Regions from separate parts of the Clostridium sp. Marseille-QA1073 genome, predicted to be linked through region 2. Evidence: a T-box and tRNA genes for the amino acid it is inferred to sense, from the RefSeq annotation. Region 2 holds a T-box; the other holds one or more tRNA genes.
The links. The T-box of region 2 lies ahead of leuS (leucine--tRNA ligase). A T-box ahead of a tRNA ligase gene usually reads a tRNA of that ligase, here a tRNA-Leu.

Region 1: it has a tRNA-Leu gene. The T-box ahead of leuS (leucine--tRNA ligase) is inferred to sense a tRNA for this amino acid. The anticodon was not compared.

What each region holds. Positions count from the first base shown of each region.
Region 1 is NZ_JBSVQM010000038.1:2,054-8,455, reverse strand. Features, by position in the region: gene ACY1IQ_RS20100 (AraC family transcriptional regulator) at 127-936, shown strand; partial or broken gene ACY1IQ_RS20095 (EamA family transporter) at 1,002-1,151, shown strand; gene ACY1IQ_RS20090 (DUF2000 domain-containing protein) at 1,350-1,778, shown strand; tRNA gene ACY1IQ_RS20085 (tRNA-Leu) at 2,056-2,142, opposite strand; gene ACY1IQ_RS20080 (lytic transglycosylase domain-containing protein) at 2,288-2,845, opposite strand; gene coaE (dephospho-CoA kinase) at 2,832-3,461, opposite strand; gene polA (DNA polymerase I) at 3,448-6,075, opposite strand; gene aroC (chorismate synthase) at 6,135-6,402, opposite strand, start outside.
Region 2 is NZ_JBSVQM010000008.1:122,225-128,626, forward strand. Features, by position in the region: gene leuS (leucine--tRNA ligase) at 1-2,228, opposite strand, end outside; T-box leader at 2,401-2,602, opposite strand; gene ACY1IQ_RS09475 (hypothetical protein) at 2,679-3,206, opposite strand; gene ACY1IQ_RS09480 (J domain-containing protein) at 3,334-3,930, opposite strand; gene ACY1IQ_RS09485 (DUF5685 family protein) at 3,914-4,792, opposite strand; gene ACY1IQ_RS09490 (class IV adenylate cyclase) at 4,792-5,346, opposite strand; gene ACY1IQ_RS09495 (nucleoid-associated protein) at 5,601-6,402, shown strand, end outside.

The DNA of each region.
Region 1 (6,402 bases), on a different contig from region 2:
AAAAATGAGCGGGAGAAATAAGCCCGATCATTTCTCAGCAATAATACAAAATGTAAATATCATTCAAGATTTTTTCGGTATAAAGAGATATAGTATTATTATTCATTTTAGAAAGGAGATGATTTTATGGACGAGGAGCGCATCGTTGTATATGATGAAGAATTGCAAGTTGAGGCATACCGTTTCAACGGCATTATGCAAAAATTCCCCAACCACTTTCACGAACACTATGTGGTTGGTTTTGTTGAAAACGGGCGTCGCAGTTTATCTTGTAAAAATAAAGAGTATACAATAGATTCCAATGATATTGTGCTCTTTAATCCAGGGGATAACCATAGCTGCTGTCAGGTGGATTCCAACGCACTAGATTGGCGTTGCATAAATATTAACAAAGGCATTATGCAAACTGTGACAAAAGAAATAACTGGTGAGGGCTATCTGCCGATATTCACCTCTACCGTTATTTATCGTAGCGAGCTCGCCATTCGTTTAAAAGATTTGCATGAACTAATATTACAGGGCGAAAAAGAGTTTAAAAAAGAAGAAATTTTCTATTTCCTTATTGAAGAATTAATTGCGGATTACACAGAGCCGGTTGCCAAAACCTTGTGCGATACGAGCGCGGAAATTCAAAAGGTGTGTGACTACATGGACAGAAATTATGTCGAGAATGTCAGTCTCGACGATTTATCAGAAATAGCTGGTTTAAAAAAATACACCCTTTTGCGTTATTTTGTTCAACAACGCGGAGTGACGCCGTATCAGTATTTAGAAGCTGTGCGAGTAAATGAAGCAAAAAAACGATTGGAGCAAGGTGTTCCACCGATTGACGCTGCCTTGCAATCTGGATTTACTGACCAAAGCCATTTTACGCGTTTTTTTAAAAACTATATTGGTTTAACGCCTAGACAGTACCAAGACATATTCAAAGAATGATAGGAGGCGTATACATGAAAGAAGATTTGTAGATAGCAGAGCACTTATCTGCTACTGGTACTATTTTGATATGGGGAACCACTTTTATTTCAACCAAAGTTTTGCTGAGTAATTTTGCGCCTATAGAGATTTTATTCTTTCGGTTTATGCTGGGTTTTATAGCATTGCTAATCGTTTACCCTCGTAGATTAAAAGGCACTATTTCAGCTAAACCCTCTGGGTCATGTATTGGCGCTTTTAGCGGCGTTTCTATGGGCTTGTTATTCTATACTTACACGAAAAATCAGCCATATGGGTTATCATACAATCCAAACCACGAGAAGAATATTTTTTTACGGTTTGCTTTTATTATATGCACATGCCTTACATTGGCGGGATTATTTATATCAGAAAAAAGATGGGAGGAACAAAAAATGAGTGAGAACAAACAAGAGAAAAAATGCATCATGGTGATTGACGAGAACCTACCGCTTGGTATTATCGCTAATACCGCTGCGGTTATGGGGATTACGCTAGGAAAGGAAAACGCTGATACTGTGGGTGTGAATGTATATGACGGAACAGGCAGAGAGCATTTGGGCATTATTGAGTTTCCGGTACCTATTCTGAAAGGTAACTCGGAAATAATAAAGGATTTAAGAGAAAAGCTATATTCTCATGAATATGCGGAGCTAACTGTTGTAGATTTTTCGGACGTTGCACAAAGCTGCAAAACCTATAATGAATTTATTACTAAGATTGCTGGTGTGGCGGAGCAGGACTTAAACTATTTTGGTTTGGCAATCTGCGGCAAGAAAAAGCTGGTAAACAAGCTAACGGGTAATATGCCGCTTCTTAGATAAATAGATTATGAGCAAAAGGCCGTGTGTGCATTTTAGCATATCCGGCCTCACTTTTTAACGATTGTCCGGAGGAACGGTAAAAGCATTAAGTGAGTGCGTCGAGGATATCCGTAATAAATACACGGCCCAATGACGCTGGACTTCTGCTCCATTGGCACAAAACTAAAAAATAGATAAAGCCCGGAAACCGCAGTAATACAGCGGTTTCCGGGCTTACATACAAAAAAGGCCCTCCGATATGGAAAGCCTTTTTTGTATCAAAGTTTGTCCTTTGACATGGTGCGGAGAACGGGACTTGAACCCGTACGAGTGTACACTCGCCACCCCCTCAAGATGGTGCGTCTGCCAATTCCGCCATCCCCGCATATATGCAATATAAACTTGTATTATAATAATATCATATTTACATTATTATAACAATGATATTTATAGATTTTTAGTTAATATTGTGTTTTTATATATAAAGAAATATAATTTCTAAATTTTAAAAAGGCACTGAAAAGTGCCTTTTATTTTAAATCATATAACTTCTTATAAATTTTATAATTTTTATTTACTTTTTTTACATAACCATCAGTTTCTTTAAATGGAATTAAATGAAGGTTTTTACCATCTTTAGAATATTCTTCATCGTTAAGCCATTTTTGGACATTACCTCTTCCACCATTATAAGCAGCTAAAATTAAGTTAATGTCACCATTAAATTCTTTACTTAAATTATCTAAATACCAACATCCCATTTTTATATTTATTTCAGGTGTATATAAAGCATCATAAGTAATTTCCTTCATGCCACTTTGAGCAGCTATCCAATCAGCAGTATCCGGCATAATTTGCATAAGTCCGTAAGCACCCCTATGAGATAGTGCATCCTTATCAAAGTTGCTTTCTGCTTTAATTACTGCTGCCACCAAATTTGGATCTAAATTATATTCCTTAGAATAAGTGAGTATGTGCTCTTGGTAATTTAAAGGATATATAGTTTTGATGATGTTTTTATAGTTAAAAACCATATAAATCATCAAGATAAATATACATAGTTTAATTAATGCTTTAAATTTTTTCATTGTTCCCCCTTACTAATAAATTAAAAATTATATTATCCAATTGTTCTTCTGTATGTGAAATTGTATCACTATTATCAATAGTATAGGTAGCGTATTTAAGTTTTTCTTTTAATGGCATTTGACTGTTAATCCTATTTAATGCATCTTTTTTACTTAAGGAATCTCTTGCCATTACTCTTTCGATTTGAATTTCTTCATTTACTACTATAACTATTACTTCATCCATATATTTATGAAGATTGTTTTCAATTAGTGTAGGAGCATCAACTATACAAAGTTTTTCTCCAGCTTTCACGTACTTCTCTATTTTATCAAAAATTTCTTTTTTAATATAGGGTATTATTATATTTTCCAACTTTTTTTTAAAAATTTCATTAGAAAATATAATAGCTCCTAATTTTTTTCTATCTAAATTATCATTTTCATCAAAAACTTCTTCACCAAATTCTTTCTTTATTGACCATAGAACCTCTGGATAAATAATTAATACCTCTCTTGAAATTTCATCTGCGTCAATTACTGGAATATTTCTTTCTATAAGCATGTTTGAAACAGTACTTTTACCACTGCCTATACCTCCAGTAAGACCTACTATTATGGTACTATTTTGCTTCATACCAAGTTTCTCCAATATTTATATCTACTTCAAGAGGAACGCTTAAATCTAAAACTTCTTCCATTTCTTTTTTTACTAGAGTTGTAACTTCATCTAATTCATCTTTATAAACATTTAGTATTAATTCGTCATGAACTTGCAATATAAGCTTACTTTTTAAATTTCTCTTAGTCAATTCTTTATAAACATTAACCATTGCAAGCTTAATTATATCTGCTGCACTACCTTGAATAGGTGCATTCATAGCTAATCTTTTACCTAAGGCTTTCAAAATTTTATTAGAAGCAGTTATTTCAGGAATGAATCTTCTTCTATTTAAAATAGTTGTGACATATTGTTTGCTTTCTGCCTCATTTATTACATTATCCATATATTCTTTAACTTTAGGATATCTTTCTAAATAATTATCAATATATCTTTTAGCTTCAGCTTTTGTAATATTTAAATCTTGAGCTAAACTAAAATCTCCTATACCATAAACAATTCCAAAATTTACTGCTTTAGCATTGCTTCTCATTGTAGAAGTAACTTCATCGATAGGAACACCAAATACCTCTGATGCTGTTATAGTATGGATGTCACTATGTTTTTTAAAAGCATTGATTAGATTTTCATCCTGAGAAATATGAGCTAATACTCTAAGTTCGATTTGAGAGTAGTCTGCCGATAAAATAATAGAATTTTCGTTCTCAGGAATAAATACCTTTCTTATTGCTCTTCCCATTTCATATTTTATTGGTATATTTTGAAGGTTTGGTTCTGTACTTGATAATCTACCTGTAGTTGTAACAGTTTGATTAAAACTAGAATGAATTTTTCCATCAATATCAATAACCGCCTTAAGTCCTTCAATATATGTGGAATAAAGTTTAGTCAATTGTCTATAATAAATTATTTTTTCTATAATAGGATGTTTATCTTTTAAAGCATCTAATACTTCTGCATTAGTAGAATAGCCTGTTTTAGTTTTCTTTATTACAGGTAAATCAAGTTTTTCAAATAATATCTTTCCTAATTGCTTTGGTGAATTTATATTAAAATTTTCATCTGAAATCTCATATATTGATTTAGAAGTGCTATCAATTTCTTCTTTAAAGTTTTCACCAAGTTCCTCTAATTTTTCTCTATGGATTTTAAAACCTGCACATTCCATAATAGAAATAGCTTTAGTTAACGGTTGTTCAATTTCATATAGAAGATTACTCATATTAAGTTCTTCTATTGTTTTCTTTTCTTCCTCATAAACTTTAGGAAGCATAGCTAAAGAATTAATCTCTAATTCTAAATTCTCTCCGCCAACTGTTTCATTTATAAAGTCTTCTATAAGAGTTTTTAAACTATATTCTGATTTAGAAGAGTCTATTAAATAAGCAGCAATTTCACTGTCAAATTCTACTGATTTTAAATCAATATTTAATTTATTTAAAGCTGTATATACATTTTTTAATCCATGAGAAACTTTTTTTATTTCTTCATTTTCAAATAAAGTTTTTAGAATTTCTATTGTTTCATTTCGATTCTTATTGATAAGTTCACTCATATTAATGATGTAATATTTACTATTATGAATAATAAATATATATTCAATTTCTAGTTTTGAATATACATTTACATCTTTAAGCTTAAAAGTTAAAAACACTCTTTCTTTTATATCATTTATTAATTCTTTTAATTCTGTTAAATCTTCAATCGTTGTATATTCCATATTAATTACAGCTTTTTCTTCAATGTTATCTTGCTCATTTATATTATCTATTTTAGATAACAATGATTTGAATTGCAGCTTATGGAATAATTCTTTTAGCCCTTTATTATCATATTCTTTTTTAGATCTTATAGAGTTCAAATTCATTTCCACAGGTACATCAGTAATTATAGTAGCAAGCTTTTTACTAAATATTGCTTGTTCACTATGCTCAATTAAATTTTCTTTTAACTTTTTTCCACTAACATTTTCTAAATTTTGTAGAAGATTTTCTATACTGCCATATTCTTTTATAAGCTTAAATGCAGTTTTCTCCCCTATGCCAGGTACCCCAGGAATATTATCAGATTTATCTCCCATTAATCCCTTTACATCTATAAATTGTTTTGGAGTAACTCCAAACTCTTCAATCATTCTATTTTTATCGTAAATTTCTTTTTCTGTCATACCTTTTTTATTAATAACTATTTTAACGTTGTCTGTGGCTAATTGAAGTGCATCTTTATCTCCTGTTACTATATATACCTCAATATTATTTTCTTCTGCAAATACAGATAAAGTTCCTATTAAATCATCAGCTTCATAACCATCAATTTCAAATATATTAATAGCCATTTTTTGTAATAAATCTTTTACTATTGGAAATTGCATTCCAAGTTCGTCAGGCATTTTTTTTCTTCCAGCTTTATATTCATCATATTCTACATGTCTAAAGGTAGGAGCAGCTCTATCAAAAGCTGTAACAATATAATCAGGCTTTATATCTTCAATCATTTTAAATAACATATTTGTAAATCCATACACTGCATTAGTATAGATTCCTTCTGAATTGGTTAATGCAGGCATAGCATAAAAGGCTCTGTATAATAAACTATTACCATCCAAAATTAATAATCTCTCTTTTGACATAATTTCACCTCTATTTATTTATTGGCCAATCTTAAAAGAAAATTTTATAGCTATAAGGTTTATTTATTAAGATATCTCTTTAAACTATTAAAATCATCACTAGGGTAGGTGTTTAAGATTTCCTTTAAAAGTTCAAAAGCTATTACATTTTCAAGAACTACTGATGCGGGAACTACTCCACATACATCAGATCTTTCATATCTTGTTATTATATTAGTTTTATCTCTTAAATTTATAGATTTTAAAGGTTTTTTAACTGTAGGTATTGGTTTCATAAAAGCAGTTATTTTAATATTTTCTCCATTAGATATTCCTGCCTCAATTCCT
Region 2 (6,402 bases):
TTGAAAACAGGCCAACTTTCGTTAAATACTGAATAATCCATACCTAAAGCTTCCCAGTGTTCTTCAGAGAAGTGAGGTGCAAATGGTGCAAGAAGTTTAATATAATCTATTAATGTTTCTTTTAGGAAAGCAGGATTTTTAATGCTTTCATTAAGATATTTAGATAGGGCATTAGTAAACTCCATCATTCTTGCTATTGCAGTATTAAATTGAAGTTTTTCAGCATCTTCAGATACACCTTTTATGGCAAAATGTCTCCAATAATTAAGCTCTTTTTCAGCAGTTTCTATAACTTCTTTATTATTATCCTTGCTTCTAAGTTCAGCTATAGAATGTTCTAGAACTCTTTCTATTCTCTCAACAAATCTGCCTATAGATTTTATTCCATCATCACTCCAAGCTCCACCTTCGGTATATCCAAATCCAAACATTATATACATTCTAAATACGTCTGAGCCATATTCTTTAATATATCCATCAGGAGATATAGTGTTTCCTTTAGATTTACTCATCTTAAGTCCGTCAGGTCCTAAGATTAATCCTTGGTGAGTTAGAGATTTAAATGGTTCTCCAAAGTTTATATAACCAAGGTCTCTTAATGCTTTAGTTATAAATCTTGCATATAATAGATGCATGCAAGCATGTTCAGGTCCTCCAACATATTTATCTACTGGAAGCATTTTATTTGCTAATTCACTATCAAAACAAACTTCATTATTTTTGTTATCTACATATCTTAAATAGTAGAAAGAAGAACAAACGAAGGTGTCTAAAGTGTCTGCTTCTCTTTTAGCAGGGCCACCACAACATGGGCATGTTGTATTTATGAAACTTTCACATTTAGCTAGTGGAGATTTTCCGTCTGGTGTAAATTCTACATCATATGGAAGTTCTACAGGTAAATCCTTCTCAGGTACTGGCACTGTTCCACATTTTTCGCAATATATTATTGGAATTGGTGCACCCCAATATCTTTGTCTAGAAACTAGCCAATCTCTTAATCTATAGTTTATTTTCTTCTCACCTAAATTTAAATCTTGAAGTTTATTAACTATAGCTTCTTTAGCTTCTTCACTAGAAATCCCATCAAATTCTTTACTGTTTACAAGTTTACCAGGTTCAGTATATGGAGGATTTTCTCCACCTTCAATAACTCTTTCTATTGGAAGATTATATTTAGTTGCAAAGGCAAAATCTCTTTCATCATGTGCTGGAACAGCCATAACTGCACCAGTTCCATAAGTATTTAATACATAATCTCCAATCCAAATAGGAATTTTTCTTCCGTTAATTGGATTTATAGCATAAGAACCAGTAAATACACCAGTTTTTTCTCTTGTTATAGATTGTCTTTCTATATCAGATTGCTTTTTAGCATTTTCTTTGTATTCTTCTACAGAAGTTTTATACTCCTCGGTAGTTAACTGATCTACTAGCTCATTTTCAGGAGCTAGAACAACATAAGTTACTCCAAATAATGTATCAACTCTTGTAGTGAATACATTGAAGGAAATATCTTTTCCATCTACTTTAAAAGTAGCTTCTGAACCTGTAGATTTACCTATCCAATGTTTTTGCATTGACTTAGTTTTTTCTGGCCAATCAAGATTATCAATTTCATTAAGAAGTTCTTCAGCATAATCTGTAATTTTTAAGAACCATTGAGTTAAATTCTTTTTAGTAACTTCACTAGAACATCTTTCACAAACACCATCAATTACTTGTTCATTAGCTAAAACAGTATTACAATCAGGACACCAGTTTACTGGTGCATTTTTTCTATATGCAAGCCCTTTTTCATATAATTTTAGGAATAGCCATTGGGTCCATTTATAATAATCAGGACGACAGGTTACTACTGAATTTTCCCAATTAAACATAGCTCCCATAGCCCTTAATTGTTTCTCCATAGTTTCAATATTTTTTTCTGTTGAATCCATTGGGTGAATTCCAGTTTTTATTGCAAAGTTTTCAGCAGGTAATCCAAAAGCATCAAAACCCATTGGTTGAAATACATTATATCCTTGCATTCTTTTCATTCTAGCCCACGAATCAACAGGTCCAAAGTTAAACCAATGACCTGCATGAAGTTGACTTCCAGATGGATAAGAGAACATTTCCAAAACATAAAGTTTTTTATCTAAATTATTTTTATCAAATTTATATAGGTCTGTTTCTTCCCATTTTTTTTGCCATTTCTTATCAATTTCTGTGCTATATCTAGCCATATTATTTCCTCCTAATCTATAGTGAATTTTTATTATTTTAAATAATATATAAGCCTATAAGCTTTTTCTATCTATGAGAATCATTGAACATGGTATTAAAATACAGGTTTTAGCTGTTTTGTATTAGTAGATATATATAAGATTATTATAAATAAAAAAAGCCTTCATCTCGTAAAGAGACGAAAACTTATAATTCCGCGGTACCACTCTAATTAGGCACAATGCCTCACTTTAAAATATAACGGTTTAATCCGTACTTGCTTTTTACAAGTAAGCTCCTAGGCAAGTTCATAGTTCTTAATTACTGCATTACACCAAACTGCAGCTCTCTGAGAATTAAGGTGAATATTACTACTCCTAATCAGTGCAATAACATATTAAGTTAATAATTTTAAATTATAAATTAAAATCTTTTTATTGTCAATAGTTTACTAATTTTTATATATAGTATTAATTATTTAATTTATGAATAAAGTTACTATCTACATAAGTTATAAATATAGTTAGTGCATAATCATAAATTATAAACATAAATTGATAAGCTAATATCAAAAACAAAAAGTTACTTGGCATCGATAATGAGGGTACAAATAAAAATTTATAAATTAAATAAAATATTCCCATAGATATATTAAAATATACAATCTTTAATATAAATTCTAAAGACATTTTTCTTAATCTCTCTATGTAAAGTTTTATAAAACCATAAAGTCCAAAAAAAATAGTATAAGATAGCCACATAGATTTCAATGGAAGTATAAAGTAAGATAATAAGGAAACACTTACATATACTATAATAGAGTTTTGTATGCTAGTAGTTAATATTGATAGAGGGATTATAGCTGAAGCCACTCCTAAAAGAAATATTGTATTAAAAGGCAAAAATGAAGTGGAATAAAGAAGAAACAGACTAAGCGCTACATATATTCCACCTCTTGCAACAAAACTTGCTTTATTGTTCATATTATGTTTTCCCATATTAAAAAACCTCACAATAAATTATTATTTTAAATTATTATGTTGTAAATTTAGTTATATTCACAAATGAATCTAAAGAGTAGTTTATTCTTTCTAAAAATGATTTTTAATAGTATAAATTATATTATTAAAAGCAACTAATTAAATCTCCACCCATACATTCACAACAAGTATCTGCGCACCAAAGTTTACAACAAAGATCGCAGCATTCCCCATCACTACCTCTTCGCGTTCCATAATAAGTTTGTCTATAAGAATTTTGTCTTTGATTTAAGCTATTTAGTGTCTGTCTATACTCAAAATTATTTGGATCCATATTACAAGCTTGATGAATTAAATTATAGGCATTATCAAACCATCCTTTTCTATAATTAACCATACCCATTAAAAAATACCATTCTGCAGTTCTATCTGATATAGAATTAAGTTTTGATTCTGCACCACCTATATTTCCTCTATTTAAATCCATTCTTATGCTTTGATAAATGTTAAAATTATTATTTCCTCCACTATAACTTTGATAGTTACTAGAACTTGCATTATTTTTAGTAAGAGCATCATAAGCATCGTTTATTTCTCTCATCTTTTCTTCAGCTAAATCTTTTAGAGGATTATTAACATATTGATCTGGATGATATTGCTTTGCTAGTTCTCTATATGCTTTTTTTATTTCATCTTGTGATGCACCTTGTCTTACGCCAAGTACCTCATATGGATTTCTCATGTTTCTTACACTCCTTAATCTTTATACTTTCAATTTTTTCCATTAAGCCAAGCTGAAGGATGTTGGTTAAAAGCTCTTTATTTTTCTTTAATGGAAGATTTTCTAAAGAAGCTACACAACTTTCAGCACTTAATATTAGATTAAATTCAATTCTTTCCCTAATGGTTTCTATAAATTCTTCAAAAGTAAGTTTTTCACTATTAAAAGCTTTTTCAATAGCGTTAAATTTATGGTTTTCCATATCTTCCTTTAAGTCATCATAGGCATCAATTAAATATATAAATCTTCCTAAATTATATCCAAGCCAATAAAGGGCAGTGTTATCTTCTTTCTTATAATATTGAGAAATTATATAACCAGTTAAATCTGCAAATATATCAGAAATTTCATCTATATTTATGGGATCTTTAGAATTCTCCATTTTACTTAATAAATCTAGTTTAGTTTTCATATAATCAATTATTTCTTTTTTTTGTTCATCACTAATTTTTATATACTTTCTTAAAAATTTAGATAATAATTTACTAATTTTAGAATTATTATCATTGTAATTATCTAATAATTTAAAGTAGGTTAAAGTTACATTACAAAAAGCTGCATATTTTAAAGCATCATTATCAATTACTTTAGGTTTTTTATTTAGTGGATGTGCAACACAAATAGATTTCTCATATTGAATTTTATCTTCGTTAAGTCCATCTAAAAGTATAGCTAAAAAAGTCATGTCATAATTTAAAGTAAATCTAGGTATATGACCAAAAGTTTCCTTTATAGCTAAACATAATCCACAGTAATAAGCTTTAAATTTTTCATAGTCTTTTACTTTAAGCTCCATTTTACAGGGAGTAACATATCCAAACATTATAGTCCTTTTAAAGCTCCTTTATTTTTATCTTCTAAAATTTCATGAATAGTTTTAGAAGTAGTATCTTTCATAGTGTACCCTAATAGCTTTACTACATCCATGATTTCATCCTCGTTACTAGATTCAATTTCTACGTAAGGAAAAGGACAAAAGCTTTTATCATTAATGTCTATTTCAATTAGGGTATTTTTATACTTATAACTTTCTCTATATTTTTTAATAGACTCTACTAATTCTAGGCCTAATGCTTTAAAAATATTAGAGCCTTCAACGGAGTCTAATATTTCAATTTCATGCTCTTCCATTACCTTATATTTTTCTTGGCTTATAAGCTTTTTAGTAGTCATATAATTTATTGTTTTATTATGTAAATGATCATCTACTATTCTAATTCTAGCATAGCCTTTGGCATTTAATAGTCTTCTATCTGAAAAATCATATATATTATTAATTTGGCTTTCTTCCTTAACCTTTACTGCATTAATATCTTTCAATTTTTTTCGTATATCTTCTACGTCAATATCTAGTATTCTAGTTTCCATTTCTTTCAAGGTTCTCACTCCTTTTAGGTAATTATATCATAATTTTTTTTCCTAAGCTTTATTTTAATTTGTTTATAATTTATTTTTAACTAGATTAATATATTTAACAATTACTTTGGAGAAAAATTATATATTGTTATATAATTATATTGATCAATTGATAATTGTCAATTAAGATAAATTCATTTATAGATGATGAATTGACTTTTAAAATTTTTTAATTAATTTAAATAATTAGTCAATGCTTAGAGGAGGTTTAACATTTGGATTACATTAAAGAAATAAATATAATTGAAGCAGTGATTCATATATTAGATAACAATGCTGATGGAGCTGTATTAAATGAATTTGCACTAGAATTAAATGAGGAGATATATACTTTCCTTTTAAAGCATATTCAGAGATGTTTAAAAGATGAAGAATTAAAGTATGCTGTTTTTAATGAGGAAAGGAACATAGTTAAAGATCTATCCCAAGAATTTTTGAATGGAGAAAATAACATTTTAGGAGTATCTAAAGAATTAGCAAGACAGATGTTTGTGCTTATGAGATCCAAAGGAAATATTCCATCTTGTGATTTAATTACCGTTAGTTTTTCCACAGAATATGGAATGTTTTTAGGCATATTTAAAATGGATTATATAAAAAATTATATGCATACTATTGAATATATAGATGATAAGGTAGGAATTGATATAATTCCTCAATTTACAGGATTACCTTCTTCAAGTTCTCGAATTCAAAAATGTGCTTTTATAAAAGCAATTAGAGATGATAATGAATATGATCTTATGGTAATTGATAAGCAAAGTAAAAATAAAAATAATGAAGATTATGGTTCAAATTATTTTATAGATAGTTATTTAGGATGTACTATAATTGATAATGAAAGAGACATGACTAAGACCTTTGTAAAAGCGGCAGAAAAATGGACTCAAAATGCACTAGTTGAAAATGCTTCTGAACAGGAGAAGATTAGAACTCATATTAAGAAAAAGCTAAGAGAAGAGGAAAATATTGACGTTAATGAGTTAACTGAGGAAATTTTTAATGATAATGAAGAAA